DNA from 2 places in the Microbacterium sp. KNMS genome. Region 2 is predicted to be linked to the other one. Evidence: predicted binding sites of a transcription regulator. Region 2 holds the regulator's gene; the other holds the start of a gene.
What was found. The regulator LexA, encoded in region 2, represses DNA repair genes until DNA is damaged. The targets are predictions, from matches to a motif close to TCGAACANNTGTTCGA.
Positions count from the first base shown of each region.

Region 1: ACWXWW_RS13200 (DUF222 domain-containing protein) is a predicted target of LexA. The motif match lies at 2,597-2,612, and genes of this name have one in related genera.

Region 1 is NZ_JBSQBP010000021.1:17,142-21,548, reverse strand. Features, by position in the region: gene ACWXWW_RS13210 (GHKL domain-containing protein) at 1-965, shown strand, start outside; gene ACWXWW_RS13205 (hypothetical protein) at 987-1,166, opposite strand; gene ACWXWW_RS13200 (DUF222 domain-containing protein) at 1,190-2,554, opposite strand; gene ACWXWW_RS13195 (aldo/keto reductase) at 2,748-3,674, shown strand; gene ACWXWW_RS13190 (hypothetical protein) at 3,717-4,407, shown strand, end outside.
Region 2 is NZ_JBSQBP010000001.1:25,019-29,425, reverse strand. Features, by position in the region: gene ACWXWW_RS00155 (alpha/beta hydrolase family protein) at 1-543, opposite strand, end outside; gene ACWXWW_RS00150 (methylenetetrahydrofolate reductase) at 689-1,627, shown strand; gene lexA (transcriptional repressor LexA) at 1,697-2,380, opposite strand; gene ACWXWW_RS00140 (LysM peptidoglycan-binding domain-containing protein) at 2,632-2,985, shown strand; gene ACWXWW_RS00135 (histidinol-phosphate transaminase) at 3,013-4,092, shown strand; gene hisB (imidazoleglycerol-phosphate dehydratase HisB) at 4,136-4,407, shown strand, end outside.

The DNA of each region.
Region 1 (4,407 bases), on a different contig from region 2:
TCGAGCGCTTCTACCTGCCCGACGCGGAGGGCGTCGCGCGGGCGGCATTCCTCGCCCTCGTCTACGGCGGCGTGCTCGTGCTCGCCTGGCTCGCCGAGCGCCGGCATCTCACGCGCGGAGCGGAGATCGAGGTGGGATGGCGCGAGCTCGTGAGCGCGCTGGCGATCGCCGCAGCGACCTTCGGGATCTCGAACCTCAGCTTCGCCAACGCCAACACCCCGTTCAGCAGCCGTCTCGGCCCCGAGATCTTCTACATCCGCACGCTCGTGGACCTCTGCGGCTACATCGCGCTCTACGTGCAGCACGAGGTGCGCCGCGAGATGCAGACCCGGCGCGACGCGGAGGCGATGTCGCAGCTGCTCCGGAGCCAGCACGACCAGTACGAGCTCTCGCGACGCGCGATCGACGAGGTGAGCCGCAAGTACCACGACATGAAGCATCACCTCGATGCCCTGCGGGCCGAGACCGATCCGGGGCTGCGCGAGCGGATGCTCGACGACCTCGAGGAGTCCATCCGCGACTACGGGGCACAGGTGCGCACGGGCAACCGCGTGGTCGACGTGGTCCTCACCGGCAAGCGCCTGCGCGCCAACGAGGACGGGGTCGACGTCTCGTACGTGGCGGATGGCCGGCTGCTCGACTTCATGAGCCCGCTCGACGTGACGGCGGTGCTGGGGAACGCCCTCGACAACGCCATCGAGGCGACGAAGCGCATCGCGGACGCCGATGAGCGCCTCGTGCGGGTCGCCCTCTTCGCGCAGGACGACTTCGTGATGCTGCGCGTCGAGAACACCTTCGACGGCATCGTGAAGCGCTCGGATGGCCGGATCGTCTCACGCAAGCGCGAGGCCGGCCACGGCTACGGTCTGCGCAACATCGAGGCGGCCGTCGAGCGGTACGGCGGCTCGCTCTCGATCAGCGCGGACGAGCGCTGGTTCTCGCTGCGCGCGCTCTTCCCGCGCTGAGCGTTCCGGGCTCGGCGGTGCTCAGTCGCGCCGCGAGCTCACGAGCGACCGCAGCACGAAGAAGACGACCACGGCCACGACGGCGACGACCGCGAGCTTGAAGATCCAGAACATCACCGAGAACAGGATGTTCACGAGCCACCACGCGATGACGACCGCGGCGATGACGCCCAGGACTGTCCAGATGGTGCTCTTGTTCATGACTCCAGCCTAGGGCCCGCCGATCAGCAGGCCACCCGGTACCGGGTCGGCCCGCCACGACGCGGCGTGCGCGTGTGGTCGAGCCAGGGCGGCGGGATGAACCACGGCACCGCGTCGACCCCGACGCCCTCGATGCGGATATCCCATCCGTCGTCGTGGATCCGATGATGACAGGCCACGCACAGGAGGATCCCGTTATCGAGATCGGTCCTTCCTCCCCGCGACCACCACTCGATGTGGTGCACCACAGCGTGCCCGGGCGGGGCGCCGCAGAATGCGCACCCCTCGTCGCGGATGGAGATCGCGAGCTTCTGTTTCGGAGTGAAGAGGCGCTCTCTGCGTCCGAGGTCGAGGATCTCGCTCTTGCCGCCGAGCACGCACGGGATGATCTGCGCATCGACCGCCATGCGCCGCACCGCCTTGGCGGTCACGGGCTGCTCGATTCCGTCGATGGTCGCCATGCCGCCGCCCGACGCGTCGCCGTTCTGCTCATCGAGTGCCGCACGGAAGGTGTCGTAGTCCATCCGCACGACCATCGTGGCGATGGGGCGGGTCGGGATGGCGGTGCAGCCGAGAGCATGCCGAGCGACGTCGGCGAGGATGTCGATCTGCATCTGCAGCCGCGTGCGGCGATCGCGCCGCGCCTCGTCGGGCTCGTGCTCGTTCGCGCGCATCCGCTGCGTCACCATGCCGTCGAGCAGCGCGACGATCGGCGCCGCCGTCTCGGGGTCGGCGCGTCCCGTGAAGGACACCGAGCCGTCGCGCTCCGTGCGCCACGCGAGCATGCGCCGATCGCGGCGATCCTGCTCTCGGTCTTCCGCGCCATCCGGATCGAGCCGCATCTCGGCATCGAGCAGCAGGCGCCGCAGCTCGTCACTCGTGAGCCCGGGGGCCTGCGCGACGAGGATCGACTCCATCTCGTCGCAGGCCGCCGTGCCGGCGCGCACGACCACCCGGTCCAGCATGCCGACGATGGCCTCCGCTGCGGCGAGGCCGAGGGCGCCGGCCCGAAGCGCCTCGGCGACATGCGGGTGCTTCGCGGGCAGCCGCTCCCCGACGAGGCTCATCCGCGGCGCGATCGCCTCGCCGACGCGCATGAGCCGAGCAGCCTCGCCCGTCGTCACACCCGTCGTGGCCGAGAGCAGGGTGCCCGGCGAGGAGTACCCCTGCCTGCGCGCGAACCCGTCCTTGCCGAGCTCGCGGCGCGACTGCCGGGCGATCTCTCCCGAGGCCGCGGCGAGCGACGCATCGACGCTCCGCCGGAGGGCGCCGAGCACATCGGTCAGCGCCCTCAGCTCGTCTGGAGCGAGACCATCCACATCGAGGTCAGCGACGTCGGCACGCAGGGCCGCCAGGCTCTCGCTGAGTGCTGATGTCATCCTCGACATGACTCCATGGTAGTTCTGTTCGATTGGTCGCGCAAGGGTTTTTAGAAGTTTTCTTCGAGTTCATTCGCACACGATCGCACGCCGCTCCCCCGCGAACGCAGCCGCAGCATCCGCTGATCTCCCCGCGATCCGCGCCCCGGCCATCCGACAGCTCATAGCCTGGAAGCCGGATCACCGAACGACTGGAGGCACCATGGCACGGATCGGCACGAGCGAGCTCGACGTCTTCCCCCTGAATCTCGGCGGAAACGTGTTCGGGTGGACGGCAGACCGCGACGAGTCGTTCCGCATCCTCGACGCCTTCGTCGAAGGAGGCGGCGACTTCATCGACACGGCCGATTCGTACAGCGCGTGGGTTCCCGGCAACAGCGGCGGCGACAGCGAGCGGATCATCGGAGCCTGGCTCGCCGATCGCAAGCCGCAGGGCGTGACCGTCGCGACGAAGGTCAGCCAGCACCCCGACTTCCGCGGCCTCTCCGCCGCCAACGTCCGCGCCGCCGCGGAGGCGTCCATCGAGCGCCTCGGCGTCGAGTCGATCGATCTCTACTACGCGCACTTCGACGACGAGTCGACGCCGCTCGAGGAGACCGTCGCGGCGTTCGGCGAGCTCGTGCAGGACGGCCTCGTTCAGTACACCGCGATCTCGAACTACACGCCCGAGCGCATCCGCGAGTGGATCCGCATCGCGCGCGAGATCGGCGCCCCTGACCCGGTCGCCGTGCAGCCCCACTACAACCTCGTCGAGCGCGGCATCGAGCAGACGATCCTCCCTCTCGCCGAGGAGTTCCACCTCGGCGTCCTGCCCTACTTCTCCCTCGCGAAGGGCTTCCTCGCGGGCAAGTACCGCTCGGCGGCCGACGCCGGCTCTCCGCGTGCGGGCGCTGCGAAGGAGTACATCTCCGAGAAGAACCTCGCGCTCATCGACGGCATCGAGCGGATCGCGCAGGCCCACGGGGTGTCGATCGCGACGATCTCGCTCGCGTGGCTTCGGTCGCGCCCCACCGTCGTCGCCCCGATCGCGTCGGCGTCGCGCGTCGACCAGGTGGCGGATCTCCTCGCCGCCGGACGCCTCGAGCTCGCGCCGGAGGAGATCGCAGAACTCGACCGCCTGTCCGCCTAGCGGCCCGCGGCGCCACCCGCGCGCGATGGCAGGATGAGCGGGATGGCTCCCGCGACCGACGACGAACTGCGACTCCTTCGCGAGCAGGCCTTCGGGCGTGGGGCGGACGGCGCGACGCGCGCCGCCGCACTCGCCCGCCTCGCGGAACTCGACGGTGCGGCCCGGGCCGCGAAAGTCGACACCGCGGGTGACGAGGGCGTCGCGGCTGCATCCCCTTCGCTCGCGGCGGACGGGTCGGCGCAGCCTGGTGCGGCAGCGGACACGCAGAGCGCGGCATCGGAGGGCGATCCAGTGCTGTCCGCTCCAGCGGATGGCGTGTCGGGATGGCGATGGATCGAACGGCTTGCGGCGCACATGCGCGGGCTTCCCTCGACCAGACTCCTCGCTCTCTGGGCTGCATCGCTCGTCCTCACCGTCGCGGTCACCCTCGGGGGCGGGGCCGCCGTGTCGAGCATCGACGTGCACCGCGTCGCCGTGCTGCACGTCGACCCGGACGGCGAGCTGCCGCCGGAACTCGATATGCCGGGAGATGTCACGGTCTTCGAGGAGTTCCACGACATCAGCTTTGTGACCTACCCGCTCAGCGGTTCGGGGCGTACGGCAGCCGGTACACGGTGCATGCAGGCATCAGCTCCGCTCCCCGATGACGGAGCGCGGTACTTCTTCGGGTTCGCGGCTTGTGCGTTCGGGCCATTCCCCGCGACCATCGCGACAATGATCGACGAAAGCGCGC
Region 2 (4,407 bases):
GAGCCGGCCAGCGCGCGGTGCGGGGTAGGCGACGAAGTCGCTCCCTGCGACGACGCTCACGATCGCGGACGCGTCCTCCGCCGCGCTGCCGTCGAGCGGGATGACGACGATGTCGCGACGGGGAGCCCCCGTGGCGCCCTGCGTCTCGCGGACCGCCCACAGTCGGCCCTCCGCGAGGACGAGGTCGCCGAACGCCATGCCGGTGCCAGCGGGCGTGAGCGGGATGGGCTCCGCATCGGCCGTGCGCAGGTACACGCGCTGATCCGACTGCTCGACGAAGAGGAGTGCGCCGTCGTCGGCCGCGGTCCACGCGCCGCCTCCGTACTCGTGGACGCGAGACCGCGCGCTCCAGGGCGCGGGAAGAACGCTCGCGCCGTCGCTCGCCCGCAGCACCGCTGTGCGCCCCCGCTCGGCCGCGACGCCCTCGGCCCACCACACGTCGCCCCCGACGAACCGCGCGTCGCCGAGGCGCGGGGAGTTCCCCGCGATGTCGGACGCCGCGATGGGCGACGGCCACGAGCCGAACGGGAGCGTCTGCGTCATGTCCTCCACGGTAACCGGCGACGTTCCGACACGGAGCGTCACAGATGCTCCCGCGCCCGCGCGCGGGCGACTACGGTCGGGAGAGGAGAGGCCGGATGCGGCGGCAGGGGATCGCCGCGGCGACCGGAGAGCACGGAGGAGGGACATGGCGACGTCGGCCACGCCGTTCTCGTTCGAGCTGTACCCGCCGCGCACGCCCGCGCGCACCGCGGCTCTCGAGGAGACCATCCGCCGCCTGGCCGCCGCGGGACCGGACTTCCTCTCCGTCACGTACGGCGCGGGCGGCTCCACGGGCGGTGCGTCGCTGCGCGTGCTGCGGTGGATCCGCGAGAACACGGACGTCGAGCCGCTCGCTCACCTCACGTGCGTCGGCAACGACTACGCGACGGCGAGCGCCCTCATCCGCGAGTTCCTCGACGCGGGCATCCTCAGCTTCCTCGCCATCCGCGGCGACCCGCCCGCCGGGAAGGACGAGGACGACGCGTTCCTGGGCGACCTGCGCACCTCGGCCGAGCTGGTCCAGCTCATCCACCGCGTGCAGGCCGAGCGCGCTCCCTACGGCGAGACGACGATCCCGGGCGTTCCCGAGGCGGTGCGGGTGGACCGCGCCCCGCGTGCGCGCACGCTCGTCGCGGCCTTCCCCAACGGGCATCCGCGCTCGCGCCATCCGCTCGAGCACCTCGATGCGCTCCTCGCGAAGCAGGCGGCCGGCGCAGAGGCGGCGATCACCCAGCTCTTCTTCCATGCCGACGACTACCTGCGCTTCGTCGATCGCGCCCGGGCCGCGGGCGTGACCATCCCGATCCTCCCCGGCATCATGCCCGTGACCTCTCCCGCCAAGCTCGCGCGCATGCTCGAGCTCACGGGCGAGCCCCTGCCGTCGGAGCTGTCGATCGCGCTCGAGGTCGAGCCGACCCCCGAGGGCCGCAGGGAGATCGGCATCGCCTACGCGGCGGACCTCGCGCGCGAGGTGCTCGCCGGCGGGGCCCCCGGCATCCACCTCTACGCCTTCAACGAGCACGAGACGGTGCTCGCGGTGCTGCGCGAAGCCGGGGTCGCGCTGCGCGAGACCGCGGCTTCCTGACCGCCGGTTCGCTCCCGGCACACGAGGAGGGCGGGAGCCGACCGGCTCCCGCCCTCCTCGTGTGCGCCGTCAGACCGCGCGCAGGATAGCGACGACCTTGCCGAGGACCACAGCGTCGTCGGCGAGGATCGGCTCGAACGCCGAGTTGCGCGGGAGGAGCCAGGTGTGGCCGTCGCGCTGACGGAACGTCTTGACGGTCGCCTCGCCGTCGACCATGGCCGCGACGATGTCGCCGTTCTCCGCCGTGCCCTGCGACCGGATGACGACCCAGTCGCCGTCGCAGATCGCCGCGTCGATCATCGACTCGCCGCTGACCTTGAGCATGAAGAGCTCGCCCTTGCCGACGAGCTGTCGGGGGAGGGGGAAGATCTCCTCGACCTGCTGCTCGGCCGTGATCGGGACGCCGGCGGCGATGCGGCCGACCAGCGGCACGAGAGCGGCGTCGCCGACCGCGGGGCCCGAGTCGGCCGGGTTCTCGGCCGCCGAGCCCGGGAGATCGATGAGCACCTCCATCGCGCGGGTCTTGCCGGGGTCGCGGCGCAGGTAGCCGCTCAGCTCGAGCTGCCCGAGCTGATGCGTCACGCTCGAGAGCGACTTCAGTCCGACCGCGTCGCCGATCTCGCGCATGCTCGGCGGGTAGCCGTTGTGCTGGATGGAGCGCTGGATGACCTCGAGGATGGCCAGCTGCTTGTCGCTCAGGTTCTTGCGCCGCCGCGTGCGCGGCTTCTCCTCGCGCGTGCCCGCATCCGTCATGTCGTGCTCCTTCGCTGCCCCGCTCGAATGTCGGAGGTGCGTGATGTGGTGGTCCCGTCAGGACGACGCTAGCGGATCTCGACGGGATTCCGGGAGATTTGTTCGAGCGTGTCTCGCAGAAGTCGCGAAACCTGTTCGAAGAGAGTTCTTGACACCGCGACCACATCGAAGATAGGTTCGGAACATCACTTCGGGTCCGTCTCTCCCGGCCGAGCAGGCGGACTCGAAGTGATCTACAGGAAGGAACCGCCATGCGCACGACCAGCTCCGCTCCGGCACGCTCGACCCGCCTCCGACTCACGGTGCGCGGCCGCCGGGTCCTCGCCGCGCTCGCCGCGGCTCCGCTCGTCGCGGCGATCGGATTCGGGGTGCTCAGCGGCGGCGCGGCCCTCGCCTCGCGCGAGGACAGTGCGCCTGTCGGCACCTTCGACACCGTCACGGTCATGGCGGGCGACACCCTGTGGGACATCGCGCAGGCGGTCGCCCCCGAGGCGGACCCGCGCGACGTCGTCGACGAGATCCTGCACCTCAACCAGCTCCCGGGGAGCGACATCGCCGCGGGGCAGGAGATCGCCATCCCCGCCGCCTACTCGACGGGCGAGTGAGTCCGTCGCGCGCTCTAGCATGGACGGGTGACCGTCTCTCTCGATGACCTCCCCCTGCGCGACGACCTCCGCGGACAGCAGCCCTACGGCGCTCCGCAGGCGCCGCTGCCTGTCGCGCTGAACGTCAACGAGAACACGCACCCGATCCCCGACGAGGTCGCCGACGACATCGCGGACTCGGTGGCCCTCGCGCTGCGGGATGTGAACCGCTACCCGGATCGCGAGTTCACGGCGCTCCGCGAGGGGTTCGCGGAGTACCTCGGGCACGGGCTCGAGCCCGAGCAGATCTGGGCCGCGAACGGCTCGAACGAAGTGCTGCAGCACCTCCTCCAGGCGTTCGCCGGACCGGGGCGGACGGCGTTCGGCTTCGCCCCCACCTACTCGATGTACACGCTGCTGACGCGCGGCGTCGGCGCGACGTTCGTGTCGGGGGAGCGGGGGGCGAACTTCTCCCTCACGCCCGCGAGCGCGGCCGCGCAGGTCGCGGAGGCCCGGCCCGACGTCGTGTTCCTGTGCGCACCGAACAACCCGACAGGGACGCCGCTCGAGAACGACGTCGTGGAGGCCGTCTACGACGCGACCGACGGCATCGTCATCGTCGACGAGGCGTACCGCGAGTTCGCACCCCGCGACGTGCCGTCGGCGCTCCAGCTGCTGCCCGGGCGGCCCCGGCTCGTCGTCTCGCGCACCATGAGCAAGGCGTTCGCCTTCGCGGGCGCGCGCGTCGGCTACCTCGCCGCGGACCCCGCGGTCGTCGACGCCCTCCGCCTCGTCCGCCTCCCGTACCACCTCAGCGCGCTCACCCAGGCGGCGGCCTCCGCGGCCCTGCGTCACGCCGACACGATGCTCGCGATGGTCGACGAGATCGTCGAGCAGCGCGACCGGATCTCGGCCACGCTCGAGGCGCTCGGCTACACCGTGTACCCGACGTGGTCGAACTTCGTCCTGTTCGGCGGCGTGGAGGATCCGCACGCGACCTGGCAGGCGCTCTACGACCGCGGCGTGCTCATCCGCGACATCGGGATCCCCGGACACCTCCGGGTGACAGCGGGGACCGAGGACGAGACGAGCGCCTTCCTCGACGCGCTCGCCGAGATCGGCCGCTGAGCGCGCGAGGAGCCCGGTCGGGTCGCGCCGGTAGAATCGGAGCATGACCCGTACCGCGCGCCGCACCCGTTCCACGAGCGAGTCGAGCATCGAGCTCGAGCTCGACCTCGACGGAACGGGCAGGAGCAGCATCGACACGAGCGTGCCGTTCTTCGACCACATGCTCACGGCGTTCGCGAAGCACTCGCTCACCGATCTGACCGTGAAGGCGACCGGCGACACCCACATCGACGCGCACCACACGGTCGAGGACACGGCGATCGTGCTCGGGCAGGCCATCCGCGAGGCGCTGGGCGACAAGGCGGGGATCTCGCG